DNA from 3 places in the Kitasatospora sp. NPDC088351 genome. Region 1 is predicted to be linked to each of the others. Evidence: riboswitches for the same ligand, from Rfam matches in the RefSeq annotation. Region 1 holds a riboswitch; each other region holds the start of a gene.
The links. Region 1 has a riboswitch for cyclic di-AMP ahead of AB0P06_RS11910 (transglycosylase family protein). Riboswitches for the same ligand answer to the same signal wherever they lie in the genome.

Region 1 (7,813 bases):
CGCTGGCCGATGCCGCCACCACGCTCCACCTGCGGGTCAACCCCCGCTACGGCGGTTGGGACGCGGAGCGGGCGGTGCTGCTCCCCGACGCCCCGCCCTGGCTGGCCCGGTAGGGCCCGCCCCGCCCCGCCCCGCCGCCCCGCCGCCCCGCCGCCCGAAACCGGGACGCGGCGGGCCACCGGGGCCGGGTAGGTTCGGAGGGTGACGAATCCTCCGCCCGCGAAGCTGATCCTGCTCACCACCACCCACCGGGTGGCCCCCGGCCTGCTGGCCTGGCCCGCCTGGGAGGCGCTGCGCACGGCCGGGCGCGTGCTGGCGGCCGACGCCGACCACCCCCAGCTGGCCGCGGTGCGCCAGGCCGGGGTCGAGGTGGACCTCGTGCCGGCCGGCTCGGCGCCGGCCCTCGCCCGGCTGCTGACCGAGCCGGCGCCCGGCGCGGGCCCGACGGTCTGGCTGGGCGGCCCGGACGGCGACCCTGGCCTGACCGACGCGCTGGCGCGTCTCGCGGTCGAGCACGCGGGCGAGGTGCCGGAGATCGAGGTGCTGCCCGGCTCGTACGACCTGCCGGGCGCCCGGCTGCTCGACCTGGTCTCCGTGATGGACCGCCTCCGCTCGCCCGGCGGCTGCCCCTGGGACGCCGAGCAGACCCACGCCAGTCTGGTGAAGTACCTGGTGGAGGAGGCGTACGAGCTGGTCGAGGCGATCGAGGAGGGGGACCGCGACACCCTGCGCGAGGAGCTGGGGGACGTCCTTCTCCAGGTCTTCTTCCACTCCCGGATCGCCGAGGAGCACCCCACCGACCCGTTCTCGGTGGACGACGTGGCCGGGGACATCGTCGAGAAGCTGATGTACCGCCACCCGCATGTGTTCGGGGACGTCGAGGCCGAGGGCGCCGCCGAGGTGGAGGCGAACTGGGAGCAGCTGAAGGCCGCCGAGAAGTCCGAGCGCGAGTCGGTGCTGGACGGCGTGCCGGCCGGGCTGCCCGCGCTGGCGTACGCGGCGAAGCTGGTGTCGCGGGCGCGCCGGGCGGGCTTCACGGGCGTGCCGGACGAGCCGTACGAGCTGCCCGCCGAGCTCACGGCGGAGTCGGCGGGCAGGCTGCTGCTCGCGGTGGCGCAGCGGGCGCACGACGCGGGGGTGGACGTGGACGCCGCGCTGCGGGCGGCGGCGCGCGGCTACCGGGACGCGGTGCGCGCGGCCGAGGGGCTGAAGCCCGAGTAGCCGGGACTGCCCGGGCGGCCGGCTGCCCGGGCAGTCCCGGCAGGGGTCAGACGGGCTGGACGCTCTCCACCGGCCGGCGCTGCGGCGGGACGACCTCACCGATCGCCTCGCCGACCAGGGCGAGCAGCTCGGCGAGCCGTTCCAGGTCGAGGTGGTCGGGCAGCTCGGCGAGCGAGATGATCCGCTCGCCGTCCGGACCGGCCACACAGAACAGGTCGATCGGGCCGAGGTGCTTCTCGGCGGTGTCGACCAGGGCGGCGATGTCGCTCGGGCGGTGGATGTCGCCGCAGACGCCGACGACCGGGCAGCCCGGCCGGTCGAGCTCGGCGGCGAGGTCCTCGGCGATGCCGACCCGCAGGTCGGCGACGAGCACCCCGGAGGCGCCGGCGGAGGTGAAGCGGCGGGCGAGGTCGGCACCCGACCCGCCGTCGAGTACGGCGATGACCACGACTGCCCCGGCTACCCGCATGGTGCGCTCCTTCCAGTGGACGGCACCGCACCGTCGCCCACATTTTTTCGTTGGAGGATCGTAGGCACGTCCTGACCCTCCGCAACAGGGATTACCCCTCAGGTGACCAGGCTCACGCCTGCCGGGCCGGACTTACCCACCGGATACGGTCGTCCCATGCCAGTTCAGCCCGATTCCGCCCGCCCGCCGCTTTTCACGTGGGAGTTCGCCGCCGACCCGTACCCCGCGTACGCGTGGCTGCGCGAGCACGCGCCGGTGCACCGCACCACCCTGCCGAGCGGGGTGGAGGCCTGGCTGGTGACCAGGTACGCGGACGCGCGGCAGGCGCTCGCCGACGGCAGGCTCTCCAAGAACCCCGCCCACCACAGCGGGCAGGCGCACCGCACCGGCCGGGTGGGCATTCCGGGGGAGCGGCAGGCCGATCTGATGACGCACCTGCTGAACATCGACCCGCCGGACCACACCCGGCTGCGCCGGCTGGTGTCGAAGGCGTTCACGCCGCGCCGGGTGGCCGAGTTCGAGCCGCGGGTGCAGCAGCTCACCGACCGGCTGATCGACGGCTTCGCGGAGCGCGGCTCGGCGGACCTGATCCACGAGTTCGCCTTCCCGCTGCCCATCTACGCGATCTGCGACCTGCTCGGCGTGCCGTCCGAGGACCAGGACGACTTCCGGGACTGGGCGGGCATGATGATCCGCCACGGCGGCGGTCAGCGCGGTGGCGTCGGGCGCGCGGTACGGAAGATGCGGGCGTATCTGCTGGAGCTGATCCACCGCAAGCGGGCCGACCTCGGCGACGACCTGATCTCCGGTCTGATCCGGGCCAGTGACCACGGCGAGCACCTGACCGAGAACGAGGCCGCGGCGATGGCCTTCATCCTGCTCTTCGCCGGCTTCGAGACGACCGTCAACCTGATCGGCAACGGCACCTACGCGCTGCTGCGCAACCCCGGCCAGCGGGCCCTGCTGCAGGACTCGATCGTCCGCGGCGAGACCGCGCTGCTGGAGACCGGCATCGAGGAACTCCTGCGCTACGACGGCCCGGTGGAGCTGGCCACCTGGCGCTTCGCCACCACCCCGCTGACCATCGGCGGGGTGGACATCCCGGTCGGCGACCCGGTGCTGGTGGTGCTCGCGGCGGCGGACCGGGACCCGGCGCGGTTCTCCGACGAGAACACCCTCGACCTGGCCCGGACGGACAACCCGCACCTCGGCTTCGGGCACGGCATCCACTACTGCATCGGCGCCCCGCTGGCCCGGTTGGAGGGCCGGGCCGCACTGGCCACGCTGCTCTCCCGGCTGCCCGATCTGCGGCTTGCCGAAAGCCCGGAGAATCTGCGGTGGCGCGGTGGTCTGATCATGCGTGGACTTCGTGAACTGCCGGTCGAATTCACCCCGGAGAGGCCGTCGTCCGAGACCGTCGACTGAGGTTTCCGGCGCGTCAGTCGGGTGCCGTCGACCCGCTCCACGTGGCCTGAATCACCATTAAACCGGACATAGCACCTCGGTTGGTAGGCGCATGACCACGGGCCGTAATTTATGTGTGATGTGGGCGATATGAGCTTGTGATTGATGTGATGATCTGTCTAACCTCCCTGGAGTCCGCTGCTGCGGACCTCGTGCGCGGGACGCCGAATCCTGCCCGCCGCGTCACGGGAAATCGACCAGAACCCTTGGGCAGGGGCGGGGGAACCAGGTTTGTTGCCGTCCCCCACGGCTTGGGGTGAAGCCGCCCGCGCGGGCCGAGACGTTCCGCGTGACGCGGCCGGGCCACCTCCCGGTCCGAACCCGACAGCTCACCTCGCAGGCGTGCGGAGAGGGACATCTTCATGCTGTTCGTTGGAACTGGCCGTCACCGTCGTCGTACCCAGGCCGAGAAGGCCATCGCCGTCGCCGGTGTGGCCGGCGTCGGACTCGCGATGCCGCTCCTCACCGCCTCCGGTGCCTCGGCCGCCCCCGCCTCCACCTGGGACGCGGTCGCCCAGTGCGAGAGCGGCGGCAACTGGAGCATCAACACGGGCAACGGCTTCTACGGCGGCCTGCAGTTCACCTCCAGCACCTGGAAGGCGTACGGCGGCAACGCGTACGCCGCGCAGGCCAACCAGGCCAGCAAGGCCCAGCAGATCTCGGTCGCGGAGAAGGTCCTCGCCTCGCAGGGGCCGGGCGCCTGGCCGGTCTGCTCCCAGAAGGCCGGCCTGACCAAGGGCGGCGCCCCGGCCGCGGTCGACACCTCCGCCGCCGCCAAGCCCGCCACGCCGAAGCCGGCCCAGCCGAAGCCGGTTCAGCAGCAGGCCCAGAAGCCCGCGCAGAAGCCCGTCCAGCAGCAGGCCCCGCAGCCGGCCGCGAAGCCCGCCCAGCCCGCGCAGCAGAACACCCAGGCCCCGGGCTTCTCCGGCAAGGCTGGCTGGGACGCCGACGCGAAGGTGTACTGGTACCAGAACAACGGCGCCTGGTACTGGACCAGCCACCAGAGCGTCTACCAGCAGTACGCCGGCCAGGCCGCGAGCCAGGACTTCCGCCCGGCGGCCGCCCAGAGCGCCCCGGCCGCCGCGCCGAAGAGCGGTCACGGCTACACCGTCCAGTCCGGCGACACGCTGTCCACCATCGCCGCCGCCCAGGGCGTCTCCGGCGGCTGGCAGGCGCTGTACGACGGCAACCGCGGCACCGTCGGCGGCAACCCGAACCTGATCGTCCCCGGCCAGGTGCTCACCCTCGGCTGAGTCCCGCACAGGCGACAGCGGGCGAAGGGGGCCGGATTCGGCCCCCTTCGCCCGCTTCCGGCCCCGTCCATGGGGCAACCAGGTGAACTACCGGTGGGTAGGCAGGCCACACGCTGAGACGGGACCGAGGTCAGCGTGGCCCTGAGAGCCCGTGCGGTTAGGCTCTGGTCGTAACGACTCCGCAATCGTCCCGCCGACATCATCACCGTCAGCCGGACCCCTGCTTCCGCTAGGAGATGCCTCGTGCCGTCCATCGATGTCGTCGTAGCCCGTGAGATTCTCGACTCGCGTGGGAACCCCACGGTCGAGGTCGAGGTCGGCCTCGACGACGGCAGCACCGGCCGTGCCGCTGTCCCGTCGGGTGCCTCGACCGGCGCCTTCGAGGCGCTGGAGCTTCGCGACGGTGACAAGAACCGCTACTTCGGCAAGGGCGTGGAGAAGGCCGTTCTGGCCGTCATCGAGCAGATCGGCCCGGAGCTGGTCGGCTACGACGCCACCGAGCAGCGCCTGATCGACCAGGCCATGCTCGACCTGGACGCCACCCCGGACAAGTCCTCGCTCGGCGCCAACGCCATCCTGGGCGTCTCGCTGGCCGTCGCGCACGCCGCCGCCGAGGCCAGCGACCTGCCGCTGTTCCGCTACCTGGGCGGCCCGAACGCGCACGTCCTGCCGGTCCCGATGATGAACATCCTCAACGGCGGCTCGCACGCGGACTCCAACGTCGACATCCAGGAGTTCATGATCGCCCCGATCGGCGCGGAGTCCTTCTCCGAGGCCGTCCGCTGGGGCGTCGAGGTCTACCACACCCTCAAGGGCGTGCTGAAGGAGCGCGGCCTGTCCACCGGCCTCGGTGACGAGGGCGGCTTCGCGCCGAACCTGGACAGCAACCGCGAGGCCCTGGACCTCATCGTCGAGGCCATCCAGAAGGCCGGCTACGTCCCCGGCAAGGACATCGCGCTCGCCCTGGACGTCGCCGCCTCCGAGTTCCACGAGGACGGCGCCTACCAGTTCGAGGGCAAGGCGCTCTCGGCCAACGAGCTCATCGAGTACTACGCCGAGCTGGTCGCCGCCTACCCGCTGGTCTCCATCGAGGACCCGCTGGACGAGTCGGACTGGGACGGCTGGAAGGCCATGACCGTCAAGCTGGGCGACAAGGTCCAGCTGGTCGGCGACGACCTGTTCGTCACCAACCCGGTCCGCCTGGCCAAGGGCATCGAGACCGCCACCGCCAACGCGCTGCTGGTGAAGGTGAACCAGATCGGCTCGCTGACCGAGACCCTGGACGCCGTCGAGCTGGCCCAGCGCAACGGCTACCGCTGCATGATGTCGCACCGCTCCGGTGAGACCGAGGACGTCACCATCGCCGACCTGGCCGTCGCCACCAACTGCGGCCAGATCAAGACCGGCGCCCCGGCCCGCTCCGAGCGCGTCGCCAAGTACAACCAGCTGCTGCGCATCGAGGAGATCCTCGACGACGCCGCCGAGTACGCCGGCCGCGGCGCCTTCCCGCGCTTCAAGCACGAGGGCTGAGCCCTTCCGGCCCGGTCCCTCGGCCGTCCGGTAGCGCACGCCTGACCGGTGCCCCGCCGTTCACCCCGTAGGGTGGACGGCGGGGCACCGTCGCGACCAGGAGGGGAATCGGGAGATGGCAGGCTGGAGGATTCCGGGCTTGGCGGCCCGTCCCCGGTTCACGAGCCGGGCGACCGTCCTCGTCCTGGTGCTCTGCTCGCTGGTGGCGATCCTCGCCTACCCGACCCGCCAGTTCATCTCCCAGCGCTCCGAGATCTCCGCCCAGCGGGCGAAGGCCGAGCACACCCGGCAGCAGGTCGAGCAGCTGCGCCGGGAGAAGGCCCGCTGGCAGGACCCGGAGTACGTCAAGGCGCAGGCCCGCGCCCGGCTGCACTACGCGATGCCGGGGGAGACCCCGTACATCGCGGTGGACCCGGCCGGCCAGGGCGCCACCAAGTCCTCCGTCAGCTCGCCCGCCCCCTCCGAGGGCGCGGCCCACGGCCCGGTGACGGCGGCCAAGCCCTGGTACGCCAGCGTCTGGGACTCGGTCGACGCCGCCGACACAGCCGACACCGCCGCCCTGGCCCCGCCCTCTCCACCCGCCCCCGCCCTCGCTGGAGACAGCTCCCCCCATGACCACTGAGAACCACCCCACCGTCTCCGACTCCGACGTCGCGGCCATCGCCGCGCAGCTCGGCCGGGTCCCGCGCGGACTGCGCGCGGTCGCACACCGCTGCCCCTGCGGCAACCCGGACGTCGTGGAGACGGCCCCCCGGCTCGCGGACGGCACGCCGTTCCCGACCCTGTACTACCTGACCTGCCCCAAGGCCGCCTCGCTGATCGGCACCCTGGAGGCGGACGGCGTGATGAAGGAGCAGACCGCCCGGCTCGCCGAGGACCCGGAGCTGGCCGCCGCCTACCAGAAGGCGCACGAGGACTACATCGCCCGCCGGGACGCCATCGAGGTGCTGGAGGGCTTCCCGAGCGCCGGCGGCATGCCGGACCGGGTGAAGTGCCTGCACGTACTGGTCGGCCACTCGCTGGCGGCCGGACCGGGCGTCAACCCGCTCGGTGACGAGGCGATCGGCATGCTGGAGGACTGGTGGGCCAAGGGCCCGTGCGTCTCCGCCGACGAGGTCGAGGCCGCCGGTGGGCGGGTCGCGCGCAACCGCGCCAAGGAGCACGACCACGAGGCCGTGATCGCCGCCAAGCAGCGGAAGGCCGAGGAGCGCGCCGCGAAGAAGCGCGCCGCCGAGGAGGCCGGCCAGGACGACCGGGAGGCCGGCGCATGAGCGTCACCCGGGTCGCCGCGATCGACTGCGGCACCAACTCGATCCGGCTGCTGGTCGCCGACCTGGACCCGGAGACCGGGGAGATCACCGACCTCGACCGCCGGATGGTCATCAACCGGCTGGGCCAGGGCGTGGACCGGACAGGACGGCTGCACCCGGACGCGCTGGCCCGCACCTTCGCGGCCTGCCGCGAGTACGCGGAGGTCATCTCCGGGCTCGGCGTCGGCCCGGACCGGACCCGCTTCGTCGCCACCAGCGCCTCCCGGGACGCCGAGAACAGCGACGAGTACATCAGCGGTGTGCGCGGGATCCTGGGTGTCGAGCCCGAGGTGGTCAGCGGCGACGAAGAGGCGCACCTCTCCTTCGTGGGCGCCACCAAGGAGTTCACCGGTGGTCAGTTCCCGGCGCCCTATCTGGTCTTCGACCTCGGTGGCGGCTCCACCGAGTTCGTGCTGGGCACGCGGGACGTGCAGGCGGCCCGCTCGGTGGACATCGGCTGCGTCCGGCTGACCGAGCGGCACTTCGGCGGCGCCGAGCTGCCGACGCCGGAGCAGATCTCCGCCGCCCGGGCACACATCGCGGCCGAGCTGGACAAGGCCGAGGAG
Region 2 (7,813 bases), on a different contig from region 1:
TCCAGGGTGCGGCGGGTCTCCTCCCGGACGGTGTCCAGCCGGGCGTACAGCCGGGTGAGGCAGGCCTGTTCGGTGCGCAGGGCCTCGGCGAGCGCCTCGGCCGCCGACGGCTCCGGGGGTACGGCAGGGTTCGCCGCCGGTTCCGGATGTGCTGGTGCTCCCGGGCGGGCTGTCGGTTCCGCTGGAAATTCGTCCATCGATGTGGTATCCTTGCGGTGAGGAGTTTGTAGTGCCTCTAATTTTCCGTGCTCAAGTGACCCAGCCTACCCGATGCGCGGCCGTTCCGGCTGACCTCGGCTGTTAGGCTTGCGAAGCGTGAGCGCGAAGCCCCAGATCCCCAATGTCCTGGCCTCCCGGTACGCCTCGGCGACCCTGGCCCAGCTGTGGTCCCCCGAGCACAAGGTGGTCCTCGAGCGCCACCTGTGGCTCGCCGTCCTGAAGGCCCAGCAGGACCTCGGTGTCGAGGTGCCCGCCACCGCCGTCGCCGACTACGAGCGCGTGGTCGACCAGGTCGACCTCGGCTCCATCGCCGCCCGTGAGCGGATCACCCGCCACGACGTGAAGGCCCGGATCGAGGAGTTCAGCGAGCTCGCCGGTCACGAGCAGATCCACAAGGGGATGACCTCCCGGGATCTGACCGAGAACGTCGAGCAGCTGCAGATCCGCCAGTCGCTGGAGCACGTGCGGGACCGCACGGTGGCCGTCCTGGTCCGCCTCGGCCGTCTCTCCGCCCAGCACGCCGAGCTGGTCATGGCCGGCCGTTCGCACAACGTGGCCGCGCAGGCCACCACCCTGGGCAAGCGCTTCGCGACCGTCGCCGACGAGCTGCTGGTCGCCTTCAGCCGCCTGGAGGAGCTGATCGCCCGCTACCCGCTGCGCGGGATCAAGGGCCCGGTCGGCACCGCCCAGGACATGCTGGACCTGCTCGGCGGCGACACCGACAAGCTCGCCGAGCTGGAGCGCCGGGTGGCCGGCCACCTCGGCTTCCAGAACGTGCTGACCAGCGTCGGCCAGGTCTACCCGCGCTCGCTGGACTTCGAGGTGCTCACCGCCCTCGTCCAGCTCTCCGCCGCGCCCTCCAGCCTGGCCAAGACCATCCGTCTGATGGCCGGCCACGAGCTGGTCACCGAGGGCTTCAAGGAGGGCCAGGTCGGCTCCTCCGCGATGCCGCACAAGATGAACACCCGCTCCTGCGAGCGCGTCAACGGCCTGGCCGTCATCCTGCGCGGCTACGCCTCGATGACCGCCGAGCTGGGCGGCGACCAGTGGAACGAGGGCGACGTCTCCTGCTCGGTGGTCCGCCGGGTCGCGCTGCCGGACGCCTTCTTCGCCTTCGACGGCCTGCTGGAGACCTTCCTGACCGTCCTCGACGAGTTCGGCGCCTTCCCGGCCGTGATCGAGGCCGAGCTGGACCGCTACCTGCCGTTCCTGGCCACCACCAAGGTGCTGATGGGCGCGGTGCGGGCGGGCGTCGGCCGGGAGACCGGGCACGAGGTCATCAAGGAGCACGCCGTCGCCTCCGCGCTGGCGATGCGGGCCGGCGCCCGGGAGAACGAGCTGCTGGACCGGCTGGCCGCCGACGAGCGGATCCCGCTGGACCGGGCCGCCCTGGACGCGCTGCTCGCCGACCGGCTCTCCTTCACCGGTGCGGCCGGCGCCCAGGTCGCCGAGGTGGTCCGCCGGGTCGAGGCCGTCGCGGCCGCGTACCCGGAGGCCGCCAAGTACGCGCCGGGCGACATCCTCTGACGCCCCGTCTGCACTGACGCCGCGCCTGCGCCGGTGTGCCGTCAGTTCGCCGAGGGCCCTGCCGCCGTTCCGGTGGCGGGGCCCTCGGCCGTTCCGGCGTCGACGTGGCCCGGGTCGAGCGGCGGGGCGTTGGTGCCGCAGGACCACTGGCAGTCCGGCTCGGCCACCGGGCGGTGGTCCTCGGGGGCCAGCACATTGCCCCGGACGGTGGTGACGGCCACCAGCGCGCCGGCGACCAGCAGCCCGGCGCAGATCAGCATCGCGGTGTGGAAGGCCGAGTCCACCGAGGCGGGCACCCGGTAGGCCTCGCCGCTGAGACCGGCCAGGGCGGGCAGGGCGGCGACCGCGAGCAGGCCGGCGGCCCGGGCGGCGGCGTTGTTGACACCGCTGGCGATGCCCGCGTGCCGGACCTCCACCGCCGCCAGCACCGTGGCGGTCAGCGGCGCGACCAGCAGCACCATCCCGCAGCCCAGCACGGTGACGGCGGGCAGCACGTCCGCCCAGTACGAGGCGCCGGGGCCGATCCGCAGCATCAGCAGCACACCGCCCGCGCAGAGCAGCGGACCCACGGTGAGCGGCAGCCGCGGGCCGATCCGCTTGCCGAGCCGCCCGGCGCGTGCCGACAGGGCCAGCATCAGGACGGTGACCGGGATCAGGGACAGCCCGGAGACCAGCGGGGAGAACCCGGAGACCGTCTGCAACTGCACCACCAGGAGGAAGAACACTCCGCTGAAGGCCGCGTACACGCAGAGGGTGACCAGGTTCACCGCGGTGAACAGCCGGGAGGAGAAGAGGCCGAGCGGCAGCATCGGCTCCGGGCTGCGGCGCTCCACCGAGACGAAGGCCGCCCCCAGCAGCAGGCCGGCCACGCCGGTCACCCAGACGGACGCGGACACCCCTCCACCGGCCGCCGTCAGCGCGTAGGTGATCGCGCCCAGGGTCAGGGCGGCGAGCAGTGCGCCGAGGACGTCGAACCGGCCGGTCGCACTCTCGTCCCGGCTCTCCGGCACGTGCCGGGCCGCCACCGCGACCACCAGGACGGCGAGCGGGACGTTCAGCAGGAAGATCCACCGCCAGCCGGGGCCGTCCACCAGCCAGCCGCCGAGGAACGGCCCGACCGCGGCCGACACCCCGCCGAGGCCGGACCAGAGGCCGACCGCCGCCGAGCGGTCGTCCGGGTGGAAGACGGCCTGGAGCATCGCCAGTGAGCCGGGGGTGAGCAGGGCGCCGCCGATGCCCTGCACGGCGCGGGCGATGACCAGCACGCCGATGGTGGGCGCGGCGGCGCAGGCCGCCGAGGCGACGGCGAACCAGACCACGCCGATCAGGAACACCCGGCGGCGGCCGTAGCGGTCGCCGAGCGCGCCGCCGAGCAGGATCAGCCCGGCCAGGGTCAGCAGATAGGCGTTGAGCGTCCATTGCAGGGCGGCGAGGGGGGCGCCCAGATCGGCGCCGATCCGGGGCAGGGCGACGTTCACCACGGTGCCGTCGAGCATCGCCATGCTGGAGCCGAGCACCGTCGCCAGTAGTACCCAGCGACCCTGCGCGGTGCCCAGGCGCAGGGTGCCGGCCTCGGAGGTGGCCACCGCCCGATCGTGCGCCCCGCGGGCCGACGTGACAAGGGTCACCGGGGGGTGTGTCGGCGAATGGCATTCCGTAGGTGATCGCGTGCGTACTGACGCGAATATCGGCGGAGTGTCGCCGGGCGGTCGCTCCAGGTCAATGGATTGTGTGCGTACCGTGCAGCCGATCATTCGGAGTGTCACGACGCCTCGGGGCTTTGTGGTGACTTCACGTGATCGACATTGCTTAGCCCGTACGGATGGGTTTTAGTTCAGCGACCGCCCGGCCACGGCCCGGGCGGCCACCGGGTGGAACGCCTAGTCCTGCCGCTGCCCGGTGGTGCGAACTGAACTCTGTACGGCAGGAGCGGGGGACCCAAAGGTAAGTCGCCGGACCGGAATTCACGGTCCGGCTTGGGGTGAAGCCGCATTGCGGCCGGGCAACTCCAGCCCGAACCCGACAGCTCACCTCGTAGGCGTCGGAGAGGAAATCTTCCATGCCCGCACAGGCTCGTCGTATCGCCCTGCCCCGCGCCGCCCGCATCGGTATCGCCACCGCCGTCACCGGCGCCGCTTTCGCCCTTCCGCTGGTGACCGCGATCAGCGCCCAGGCCCACACCGCGCCGGCCGCGAAGCCCCGGCAGAGCAACTCCTCGACCGCCGACGCCGCCCCGGCCGCCGCCCCGCAGCAGGCCGCCCCGGCCGCCGCGCCGGTCGAGCAGAGCTACCAGGTCGTCGGCGGGGACACCCTGTCGAAGATCGCCGACGCCAAGCAGGTCGAGGGTGGCTGGCAGGCGCTGTACGAGCAGAACCGCTCGGTCGTCGGTGCCAACCCGAACCTGATCTTCCCGGGCCAGAAGCTCGCGCTCGGCGCCAAGGCCGCCGCTCCGGCCGAGGCCGCCAAGCTGGCCGCCCCGGTTGCTCCGGCCGCTCCGGCCGCCGCGCCGAAGCCGGTTCAGACCGCCAAGCCGGTCAAGCCCGCCCCGCAGACCCCGGTCCAGACCAAGATCGAGGTCGCCAAGCCCGCCACCCCGGCCCCGGTTACCGTGGCCGGCGTCGCCAGCTACGTCTCCCCGGTCGCCAGCCCGAAGCTCGGCACCGCCTACGGCGTGGCCGGCTCGATGTGGTCCTCCGGCCACCACACCGGCGCCGACTTCGTCGTCTCCACCGGCACCCCGCTGCGCGCCGTCGCGGGCGGCACCGTGGTGAAGGCCGGCAACGGCGGCGCCTACGGCAACGAGGTCGAGATCAAGCTCGCCGACGGCAAGTACGCCCAGTACGCGCACCTGTCCTCGATCGGCGTCAGGATCGGCCAGACCGTCACCGCCGGCCAGCAGATCGGCCTTTCGGGCGCGACCGGCAACGTGACCGGCCCGCACCTGCACTTCGAGATCCGCACCGGTGCGGGGTACGGCACGGACGTCAACCCGATCGCCTACCTGCGGGCGCACGGCGTCGCCATCTGATCGGGCATCAGAACCACCGCTGGGTGCGGGGCGTACGGCCACTCGGGATGGTCATGTCGGGTGACCGCTCGACCGGGTGATCGCCGCACCGACAGTGGCACCCTGGGCGCGGGACACGCCCAGTCGGCCGGCCCGGCTCGCGAGAAATCCTCTCGCGAGCCGGGCTGGCCGTTTTCGTTTTACGTGACGCCAAGGGAAGTTGACGTCTGGTCAGCCCAGTTGACCGGTGGCCTGGTTCAGATCCGGTGGGCGGGCAGCGCGCGGTGTGCGGCGGTCAGCAGCTGGTGTACCCGGTGGCCGAACTCGTCCGCGTCCCGGGCGGGTTCGGGGAAGACCAGACGGACGTCGCGATGGCCGTGCGGGTGGTCCAGGCGCAGCACCAGGCCGTACCGGTCGAGGGCCAGCGGGCGGATCCCGGGCCGCTCGGTGAGTAGGTCCGGGTCGAGCAGGCGGGTGAGCACGGCGAGCGCGTCCGGGTGGTCGTCGGCGAGGTGGGTGAGCAGGCCGGCCTCGTAGCGGGCGAGCGGGTCGGGCCCGGCGAGGGCGAGGTCGGCGCCGGTCAGCGCGGTGGTGCCGTACGGGGTGGAGAGGACGGCGTGTGCGACGTCCAGGCGCAGGTGGACGCCGAGCCCGTCGTCGGCGAGGTGGGCCAGGTGGAGCCGGCCGGCCAGGGAGAGCCGGCCGCGGACGCGGTCGCGGACGGCGACCGGGGCGATGTCGGTGAGGTCCAGGACGACGGCGAGCCCGTCCTGCGCGCGGGTGGCGGCGAGGGTGAGCGGCGCGTCGAGGGGGGCGTGGAGGCGCAGCCGGGAGCCCTGTACCGCGATCGGGGTGTCCAGCTCATGGTGCTCGCCGCAGGCGCGGATCACCACGGAGGAGGTGGCGGTGAGCAGACTGCAGACCCGTTCGGCGGCGGTGGGTTCGGGCGCCTCCGGCGCCTCGGGTGCCGTGGTGTCCACGGGGCTCATGGCTGACCTCCAGTAAGTTAGGTGAGCCTAACCTAATCGTGCCGAGGGGTACTGGCAAGCGTGGCGTATGTTCACCTAGGCAATATCCGGCGCTTGCAAGTATCTGGATGGTAGACGTATTGTCGGCGCTGGTAGTTGCACATGCAATCGTCTTGGAAAGCAGACTCTCATGCCCCTCGCGCTCCTGGCGCTGGCGATCAGCGCCTTCGGCATCGGCACCACCGAGTTCGTGATCATGGGCCTGCTGCCCGAGGTCGCCGGCGACTTCTCGGTGTCCATCCCCACCGCGGGCCTGCTCATCTCCGGCTACGCGCTCGGCGTCGTGGTGGGCGGACCGCTGCTCACCGTCCTCGGCACCCGGATCCCCCGCAAGGGGATGCTGCTGATGCTGATGGGCCTGTTCATCGCCGGAAACCTGGTCTCCGCCGTGGCGCCCGCCTTCGGCCTGCTGATGGTCGGCCGGATCCTCGCGGCCTTCGCGCACGGCGCGTTCTTCGGGATCGGCTCGGTGGTCGCGGCCGATCTGGTCGCCCCGCAGAAGCGGGCCGGCGCCATCGCCCTGATGTTCACCGGGCTCACCGCCGCCAACGTCCTCGGCGTGCCGATGGGCACCCTGCTCGGCCAGCACTTCGGCTGGCGGTCCACCTTCTACGTGGTCGCGGCGCTCGGCGTGATCGGGTTCGCCGGCATCGCCGCGCTGGTGCCCGTCCAGCGGCGCGCCGAGGGGGCCCGGCTCGGCCCGGAGCTGGCGGTCTTCCGCCGGCCGCAGATCTGGCTCGCGCTGACCATGACGGTGTTCGGCTGGGGTGGCATCTTCGCGATGTTCACCTACATCACGCCGATGATGACCGAGATGGCGGGCTTCGCCGACACCAGCGTCACCTGGCTGCTCTTCCTGTTCGGCATCGGGCTGTTCGTCGGCAACCTGCTCGGCGGCTGGTTCGCCGACCGCGCGCTGATGCGCAGCCTGTACGTGATCCTGGCGGTGCTGGCGGTGCTGCTGTTCGCCTTCACCTTCGCCTCGCACAGCAAGGCCGGCGCGATCATCACCATCCCGCTGATCGGCCTGTTCGGCTTCGCCACCGTCGCGCCGCTGCAGAAGCGGGTGATGGACCAGGCCGCCGGTGCGCCCACGCTGGCCTCGGCCGCCAACATCGCCGCGTTCAACCTGGGCAACGCGCTCTCCGCCTGGCTCGGCGGGCTGGTCATCTCCGCCGGGCTCGGCTACGACGCGCCGAACTGGGTCGGCGGGCTGCTCACCGTCGCCGCGCTGGGCGTCGCCCTGCTCTCCGGCACCCTGGAGCGGCGCGAGGCCAAGGGCGCCGCCCGGGTGGTGGCGCGCGGCGCGGCCGCCGAGCAGGCCGTCACCGCCGGCCGGTGACGGCGGACGAAAGCGCCGGGGCCCGGACGGCCGACTGGTCGTCCGGGCTCCGGCGCGTACCGCCTCGGGCGGCTCAGCCGATCACGGCCTGCGCGTCGATCTCGACCAGCATCGGCTCCTGCGGCAGCTCGACGAAGATCGTGGTGCGGCAGGGCTTCACCCCGCCGGCCTTGACGTTCTCGTCGATGAACTCGGCGTAGACCTCGTTCATCAGCGGGAAGTCGGCGCGCTTGGTCAGGTAGACGCGGAACATCACCACGTCCTCGATGGTGGCGCCGCCGGCCTCGACGATGGCCTTGACGTTCTCCAGCGTCCGCCGGGTCTGCGCCTTGACGTCGCCGTGGTACAGGTACTCGCCGGTGGCCGGGTCCTGCGGGCCCTGGCCGGAGACCTGCAGGATCGGGCCCTTGCGGACGCCCTGGGAGAACATCCAGGCCGGGGCGGGGGCGCCGTCGGTGCGGATCTCGGTCTTGCCGTTGACGGGCTGCTGGTCGCTCATGCGGTGCTTCCTCGGTTGGTGATGGTGGGTCAGGCGGTCGGGGCGGCCGGCCCGGCGTGCGGCGGCTGGCCGCAGTCGGCGGAGACGGCGCGGGTGGTGGCGAGCAGCTGCGGCAGCAGTTCGAGCACCTGCTCGTAGGGGAGCACGACGTCCGGGACGGAGATCGACGCGGCGGCGACCACCCGGCCGCT
Region 3 (7,813 bases), on a different contig from region 1:
AAGACGCTGTCGCACGGCACGCTGATCCTGGCCAGCCTGATCGCGCTCTTCCCGGTGGCGTGGATCCTCTACGTCTCGCTCGGCCCCGACAAGACGGACTACCTCCACCCCGGCGAGATCTTCGACAAGATGACGCTGTCGAACTACCACACGGTGCTGTTCGACACCGACTTCTTCACCTGGTTCGGCAACGCGTTCCTGGTCTCCGGGGTCACCACGGTCTTCGGCGTGCTGATCGCCGCCACCACCGGCTACGCCGTCTCCCGGATGCGCTTCCCCGGCCACAAGCCGCTGATGTGGTCGCTGCTGGTCACCCAGATGTTCCCGATCGCGGTGCTGATCGTGCCGATGTACACGATCCTCTCCGACCTCGGCCTGCTGGACAGCTACCTCGGACTGATCCTGGTCTACTCGACCACCACCGTCCCGTACTGCGCCTGGCTGCTCAAGGGCTACTTCGACACCATCCCGGTGGAGATCGACGAGGCCGGGCGGGTCGACGGGCTCAGCCCGTTCGGCACCTTCTGGCGGCTGGTGCTGCCGCTCGCCCGGCCGGGCCTGGCGGTGGCGGCGTTCTACTCCTTCCTGACCGCCTGGGCCGAGGTGGCCTTCGCCTCCACCTTCATGCTCAGCTCCGACAAGTACACCCTCGCCGTCGGCCTGCAGACCTTCGTCAGCGAGCACGACGCCCAGTGGAACCTGATGGCGGCGACCGCGGTCCTGATCGCGATCCCCTCCTCGGCCCTCTTCTACCTGGTGCAGCGTCACCTGGTCACCGGTCTCACGGCCGGCGCCTCCAAGTCCTGACCGCTGCCGTATCCACCGCCTAGTCCCCAAGGGATACCGTCCATGACCCAGAACCTGGCCGACACCTCCCGGCCCGCCGCCGACGCCACCGCTCACGAGGCGAGCACCGGCGCGTCCAGAGACTGGTGGCGGGACGCGGTCATCTACCAGGTGTACCCGCGCAGCTTCGCCGACTCCAACGGCGACGGCATGGGCGACCTGCCCGGCATCCGCAGCCGCCTGCCCTACCTGCGCGACCTCGGCGTGGACGCGGTCTGGCTCTCGCCGTTCTACGCCTCGCCGCAGGCCGACGCCGGCTACGACGTGGCCGACTACCGCGCGGTGGACCCGATGTTCGGCACCCTGCTGGACGCCGACGCGCTGATCCGCGACGCCCACGAGCTGGGCCTGCGGATCATCGTGGACCTCGTCCCCAACCACTCCTCCGACCAGCACGAGTGGTTCCAGCGGGCGCTGCGCGACGGCCCCGCCTCGCCGCTGCGCGAGCGCTACCACTTCCGTCCGGGCAAGGGAGAGAACGGCGAACTGCCGCCCAACGACTGGGAGTCCATCTTCGGCGGCCCGGCCTGGACCCGCTCGGAGAACCCGGACGGCACCCCGGGCGACTGGTACCTGCACCTGTTCGCCCCCGAGCAGCCCGACTTCAACTGGGAGAACACGGCCGTCGCCGACGAGTTCCGCTCGATCCTGCGGTTCTGGCTGGACATGGGCGTCGACGGCTTCCGGATCGACGTCGCCCACGGCCTGGTCAAGGCCCCCGGCCTGCCCGACCTCGGCGGCGCCGACCAGCTCAAGCTGCTCGGCAACGACGTCATGCCGTTCTTCGACCAGGACGGCGTGCACGAGATCTACCGCAGCTGGCGGACCATCCTGGACGAGTACCCGGGCGAGCGGATCGGCGTCGCCGAGGCCTGGACCCCGACCGTCCAGCGCACCGCCAACTACGTCCGCCCCGACGAACTGCACCAGGCCTTCAACTTCCAGTACCTGGGCACCTCCTGGGACGCCGCCGAGCTGCGCGAGGTGATCGACCTCTCGCTCGACTCGATGCGCCCGGTGGAGGCCCCCACCACCTGGGTGCTCTCCAACCACGACGTCACCCGGCACGCCACCCGCTTCGCCAACCCGCCGGGCCTGGGCACCCAGATCCGCACCGCCGGCGACCGCGGCCTCGGCCTGCGCCGCGCCCGTGCCGCCACCCTGCTGATGCTCGCGCTGCCCGGCTCCGCGTACATCTACCAGGGTGAGGAGCTCGGCCTGCCGGACGTCACCGACCTGCCCGACGAGGTCCGCCAGGACCCGTCGTTCTTCCGTCAGGCGGGCCAGGACGGCTACCGCGACGGCTGCCGGGTGCCGATCCCGTGGTCCGGCACCGAGGCCCCGTACGGCTTCGGCCCGACCGCCGGCGGCCCGAGCTGGCTGCCCCAGCCCGCCGAGTGGGCCGCGCTCAGCGTCGAGGCGCAGACCGGTGACCCGACGTCCACCCTGGAGCTGTACCGCAGTGCGCTGGCCGTCCGGCGTGCGCAGCCCGGGCTGGGCGCCGGCACCGAGGTCGAGTGGCTGGACGGCCCCGAGGGCACCCTGACGTTCCGCCGCGGCTCGTTCGTGTGCACGGTGAACACCACCGACCAGCCGGTCCGGATAGCCGTGCCCGGCCGGCTGCTGCTCGCCTCCGCCGACCTGGAGGTGGACGGCGGCGAGACCGTGCTGGCCCCGGACAGCACCGGCTGGTGGGCGGTCTGACGTGGTTGCAATAGGCTCTGGGACCGTGACTACGGCGCGACTCTCAGACATCGCGGCGCAGGCGGGGGTCAGCGAAGCCACCGTCTCCCGCGTACTCAACGGCAAGGCGAACGTCTCCGCCGCCACCCGGCAGACCGTGCTGGCGGCGCTGGACGTGCTCGGCTACGAGCGGCCGACCCGCCTGCGCCAGCGCAGCGCCGGACTGATCGGGCTGATCACCCCGGAGCTGAGCAACCCGATCTTCCCCGCGCTGGCCCAGGTAATCGAGCAGGTGCTGAGCCGGCACGGCTACACGCCGGTGCTCTGCACCCAGACGCCCGGCGGCTCGACCGAGGACGAACTGGTCGAGATGCTGGTCGACCGGGGCGTGGCGGGCATCGTCTTCGTCTCCGGCCTGCACGCCGACACCACCGCCGACCACGACCGGTACGCCCGGCTGGCCGGCCGGCAGGTGCCGTTCGTGCTGATCAACGGCTACAGCGAGAAGATCGACGCGCCGTTCATCTCGCCGGACGACCGGGCCGCGATGTGGATGGCCGTCCAGCACCTGGCCGAACTCGGCCACGAACGGATCGGCCTGGCGGTCGGGCAGCGGCGGTACGTACCGGTGCTGCGCAAGATCGAGGGCTTCACGGCGGCCATGCGGGCGGTGCTCGGCAAGACCCAGGAGGAGGCCGAGGACCTCGTCCACCACACGCTGTTCAGCGTGGAGGGCGGGCACGCGGCGGCCGGCGCGCTGCTCGACAAGGGCTGCACGGCGATCGTCTGCGGCAGCGACATGATGGCGCTCGGCGCGATCCGAGCGGTGCGTCAGCGGGGCCTGGCCGTCCCGCAGGACGTCTCGGTGGTCGGCTTCGACGACTCGCCGCTGATCGCCTTCACCGAGCCGCCGCTCACCACCATCCGCCAGCCGGTCGAGGCGATGGCCACCGCCGCCGTCGACGCCCTGCTGGAGGAGGTCGGTGCGAACGCCGCCCAGCGCGGGGAGTTCATGTTCCAGCCGGAGCTGGTGATGCGCGGCTCCACCGGGGCCTGCCCGCGGTGAACCGGTGCCGGGGCCCCCGGGGAGCGAACGCTCCCCGGGGGCCCCGGCCGTGCCGCGCTCAGCCCTCCTGGACGGTGGGGCGCTCCTGGTTCACCCGCTGTCCGTCGGCGGCGTCGCCGGTCCGGGTCCCGGTGCGCCGGCCCCGGGCGAGGTGGTCGCGCGGGACCAGTTCGACGGCGTCCTGCGGGTTCGTGGTGCCGGAGAGCGTCATCGCGTCGATGGCGAGATCGGCGTCGAGCGTGACGGTGACCTGGGCCATGTGACTCCTCCTCGGGTACGGAGCAGCAGCATGCCCTGCCGGCGCCCGCGTTGACCACCGGTGGCCCCGCCGGTACCCGGCCGGTGCGCGACGGCCGGGGGAGACAGGCCGAGGCCCCCGGGGAGAGCGACCAGACTCTCCCCGGGGGCCTCGGGGTCGGGGGCGTGCCGGGCACGCCCGGCGGGTCAGACCCGGCCGGCGAAGTCCGGGGCCCAGTTGGCGACGGTCTGGGTCCGCACGCCCGAGCTCGGGTTGGCGGCCTCGACGTACTTCCCGCCGCCGATGTAGATCGCGACGTGGTAGACGCCGGAGTCCTTGCCGTTGTTGGACCAGAACAGCAGGTCGCCCGGGAGCAGGCTGTCCAGCGAGACGTGGGTGCTGGCGGCGGCCTGGTCGGCGGCGACGCGCGGGACGGAGACGCCCGCGGCGCGCAGCGCGGCCTGGGTCAGACCGGAGCAGTCCCAGCCGCCGTTGCCGGTGCCGCCGTAGATGTAGGCCTGACCGACCTTCGACTGGGCGAAGGAGACGGCGGCGGCCATGCTGCCGGTGGCGGTCTGCGCCGGGGCCTGGGTCTGCGCCGGGGCGGCGGGCTTGGCGACCGGCTTGGCGGCGGGCTTGGCGGCGGGGGCCTGCGCGGCCGGGGTCTGGGCCGGGGTCTGCGCGGCCGGCTTGCCGGTGGAGGCGCCGGTGGCGCCCTGGCCGGACTGCTGGGCCTGGCCGCCCTTGCCCAGGGCGAGCTGCTGGCCTGGGTAGATGACGTGCGGACCCTGGGTCAGGGTGCCGCGGTTCAGCTCGTACAGCCGCTCCCAGCCGCCCTGGACGTTGTTCTTGTCGGCGATGGAGGAGAGCCAGTCGCCCGCGATGACGGTGTAGTCGGTCGGCTGGGCCTGGCTGCCGCCCTTGGCCTGGGCGGAGTCGGCGGGGGCCTGGCTCTTCGCCGGGGCCGGGGTCTGCGCGGGGGCCTGCGGGGCGGGCTTCGGCGCGGGGGTGGCGGCCGGGGCGGCCGGCTTGGTGGCGGCCGGCTTCGCGGCGGCCGAGGTGTCGACGGCGGCCAGGGTGCCGCCCTTGGTCAGGCCGGCCTTGACGGAGCAGACGGGCCAGGCGCCGGGGCCCTGCGAGGCGAGGACCTTCTCGGCGACCGCGATCTGCTGGGCCTTGGTGGCCTGGTGGGCCTGCGGGGCGTACGCGGTACCGCCGAAGGCGGCCCAGGTGCTGGAGGTGAACTGCAGGCCGCCGTAGAAGCCGTTGCCGGTGTTGATGGCCCAGTTGCCACCGCTCTCGCACTGGGCGACCTTGTCCCAGGTGGCGACCGGGGCGGCGGAGGCGGTGCCGGTGGTGAGGCACGGGACGGTCAGGCCGACACCCGCGACGCCGACGGCGGCGATCAGGCGGCGGGCGCGACGGGGCAGACTGGTGCCGTTGACGGGCAGCATGAAGACGCGATCCTCTCCCACGCCTGCGAGGTGAGCTGTCGGATTCGGGCTGGAGTTGCCCGGCCGCGCCGTGGCGCGGCTTCACCCCTAGCCCTGAACCGGTTTCGGGAACCGGTCCGGGGCGACTTACCTGTGGGTCCCCCGCTCCTGCCGTGGTGCGTTTCTGCGCTGCCAGCACAACCGACGGCAGGACTCGGCGTTGCGGATGGGCTGGGTTCGTGTAGCCACGAACGGGGAGCACGTTAAGCAGACTCCCGTTCAAACCGCAAACATGTGTGATGCCCGTCACGGTTTACGGGTGAGGGGTTGATTGGCTGTCCACCATGATCAGAAATGACCGATTTTCGGCAACGCCCCTGCGGCCGGACCCAACTGCCTGTGCTTCAGGACGTCAGTACCGACGCGGCCGTCCGGCGGGAGGGCTGCGCGGTGATGGCCAAGGACGAGGGCCCGCGCGCCGGGCGCCCGACCGTCAGGCCTCGGGGGGTGCACCGCCGGGCAAAACGCCGCAGAGTGGACATATCGTCCGAACGGCCCCGAACTCCCGTACGCCGCCGGACGATGCTGCGCTGGCCGGCGGTCGGCAAGGTGTTCGCCGCGGTCGGCGGCGAGGAGATCCTGCGGCGCTCGCTGACCGGGCGGACGCAGCCCGTCGCGGCCACCGGCATGCCCGGTATGCCCGGGGCCCCGGACGGCCCCACCGACGCCGCCGCGGCCCCCGCCGAGGGCGCGGGCATGGACCACCGGCCCGCCGCCCGTCGGCACCTCCGGGGCCGGGCCCGCCGCCGCACCGACCGTCGACCTGGCCGGCCGCCGCTGGTCCGACCCGGCCGGCTGGTGCGGTGCGGTACCCGGCCCGCGGAGCGCCGTCCGGATCGCCGACCGGGTGCTCCTCGACACCGATGCCACCGTGGGCTCGCTGCTGGTCGAGCCGACCGGCGCACTCACCTTCGCCGCCGACCGCACCCTCACCCTCGCCTCGGACGGCAACGTCGAGATCCGCGGCACCCTGGCACTCGCCCCCGAGGGCGCCGCCGTGCACACCGTCCGCTTCCCGTCCGTGGACGAGCGGCGCTTCCAGGGCGACGGCGCCAAGGTGGTCGACACCGACACCGACACCGACACCGGGCTCTGGGTGACCGGCGCCGGCTACCTGCGGCTGGACGGCGCGGCCAAGACCGCCTGGGTCCGCGCCGACCGCGAGCTGCGGGCCGGTGACACCTCCATCGGCCTGGCCGCCGAGCCCACCGGCTGGCTGCCCGGCGACGAACTGGCCGTCACCCCGACCGGCCCGCCCGACGCCGAGGACTTCTCCGCCCGCTACGACCTGGTCACCGTCCGGTCCGTCAGCGGATCCACCGTCACCCTGGACTCCCCGCTGAAGTACGCCCACCCCCGGGTGACCGCCGGAGGGGGCGTCACCGTCGGCGCCGAACTGCTCAACCTGACCCGCGGCGTCCGGGTCGAGGGCACCGTGAAGGGCCGCGCGCACGTCCACGTCACCGGCTCCCGGCCCGCCGACGTATGGCACGCCGCACTGCGCTGGGTGGGTCCGCGCGCCGACACCGAGAAGACCTGGAAGGGCCAGGACGGCACCGTCCCCGTCACCGCGCCCGTGCTCGGCCGGTACGGGCTGCACTTCCACATGCTCGGCGACACCACCCGGGGCACCGTCGTCGAGGGCGTGGTGGTCCGCGACGCGGGCAGCCACGCCTTCGTGCCGCACGCCAGTCACGGCATCACCTTCCGCAGCTGCGTCAGCCACGACACCTGGGAGGACGCCTCCTGGTGGGACGGCCCGTTGGACACCCGTACCCCGCAGCGCCCGTCCGACGACATCGTCCACGAGTCCTGCGTGGCCTCCCGCACCCGGCTCGAACCCAACCCGCGCGCCTACCGCCTGACGGGGTTCAACCTCGGCGCGGGCACCGGCGGCCGGGCGGTGGACTGCGTGGCCGTCGGCGTCCAGGGCGCCACCGGCGCCTCCGGCCACGAGTGGCCGGAGAACAGCGAGGGGGTGTGGACCTTCCAGCGCTGCCTGGCCCACAACAACCTGCAGGACGGCATCTTCGTCTGGCTGAACGCCCGGCATCACCATGTGGTCACCGAGCTCGCGGCCTACCACAACGGCGGCCGGGGCATCGAACACGGCGCCTACCTCAACGACTTCGACTACACCGCGAGCGTGCTGTACGGCAACGCCGCCGGGGGAGTGGCCCCGCACGCGCTCGGCCGGGACAAGGGCAGCCTCTTCGACGGGCTGCTGATCGACGCCGCCGGGCACGAACTCGCCGGGGAGGCCGTCACGTTCAGCCGCAGCCGGTTCACCGGCTACCGGAAGGCCGGGGTCGCCTTCCGCGCCGCCGCGGACGGCAAACCGGACGATGTGGCCGTGCTGGACTGCGAGTTCGGCGGCAACGAGCTCTGGATGGACCCGGAGTCGGCGCCGCCCAGGAGCATCGTGCTGCGCCGGGCCGGGCGCTCCAGGTGCGGAAGGCGGACGGCGGCGGTACGGCGCAACCGCAG

Region 2: linked by a shared signal. The riboswitch ahead of AB0P06_RS20205 (LysM peptidoglycan-binding domain-containing M23 family metallopeptidase) and the one ahead of AB0P06_RS11910 (transglycosylase family protein) in region 1 are both predicted to bind cyclic di-AMP.
Region 3: linked by a shared signal. The riboswitch ahead of AB0P06_RS33170 (transglycosylase family protein) and the one ahead of AB0P06_RS11910 (transglycosylase family protein) in region 1 are both predicted to bind cyclic di-AMP.

Annotation. Positions count from the first base shown of each region.
Region 1 is NZ_JBFBIL010000011.1:153,989-161,801, forward strand. It holds gene AB0P06_RS11890 (hypothetical protein) at 1-113, shown strand, start outside; gene AB0P06_RS11895 (MazG family protein) at 202-1,221, shown strand; gene AB0P06_RS11900 (SDR family NAD(P)-dependent oxidoreductase) at 1,268-1,690, opposite strand; gene AB0P06_RS11905 (cytochrome P450) at 1,847-3,115, shown strand; cyclic di-AMP (ydaO/yuaA leader) riboswitch at 3,340-3,511, shown strand; gene AB0P06_RS11910 (transglycosylase family protein) at 3,517-4,407, shown strand; gene eno (phosphopyruvate hydratase) at 4,651-5,937, shown strand; gene AB0P06_RS11920 (septum formation initiator family protein) at 6,077-6,559, shown strand; gene AB0P06_RS11925 (DUF501 domain-containing protein) at 6,531-7,208, shown strand; gene AB0P06_RS11930 (Ppx/GppA phosphatase family protein) at 7,205-7,813, shown strand, end outside.
Region 2 is NZ_JBFBIL010000027.1:56,100-63,912, reverse strand. It holds gene AB0P06_RS20220 (ATP-binding domain-containing protein) at 1-197, opposite strand, end outside; gene purB (adenylosuccinate lyase) at 316-1,746, shown strand; gene AB0P06_RS20210 (MFS transporter) at 1,788-3,332, opposite strand; cyclic di-AMP (ydaO/yuaA leader) riboswitch at 3,644-3,802, shown strand; gene AB0P06_RS20205 (LysM peptidoglycan-binding domain-containing M23 family metallopeptidase) at 3,806-4,774, shown strand; gene AB0P06_RS20200 (DUF2470 domain-containing protein) at 5,011-5,742, opposite strand; gene AB0P06_RS20195 (MFS transporter) at 5,912-7,123, shown strand; gene AB0P06_RS20190 (RidA family protein) at 7,197-7,622, opposite strand; gene AB0P06_RS20185 (IclR family transcriptional regulator) at 7,652-7,813, opposite strand, start outside.
Region 3 is NZ_JBFBIL010000076.1:12,825-20,637, reverse strand. It holds gene AB0P06_RS33190 (carbohydrate ABC transporter permease) at 1-807, shown strand, start outside; gene AB0P06_RS33185 (glycoside hydrolase family 13 protein) at 850-2,550, shown strand; gene AB0P06_RS33180 (LacI family DNA-binding transcriptional regulator) at 2,576-3,595, shown strand; gene AB0P06_RS33175 (hypothetical protein) at 3,654-3,854, opposite strand; gene AB0P06_RS33170 (transglycosylase family protein) at 4,040-5,308, opposite strand; cyclic di-AMP (ydaO/yuaA leader) riboswitch at 5,295-5,465, opposite strand; gene AB0P06_RS33165 (hypothetical protein) at 6,174-7,813, shown strand, end outside.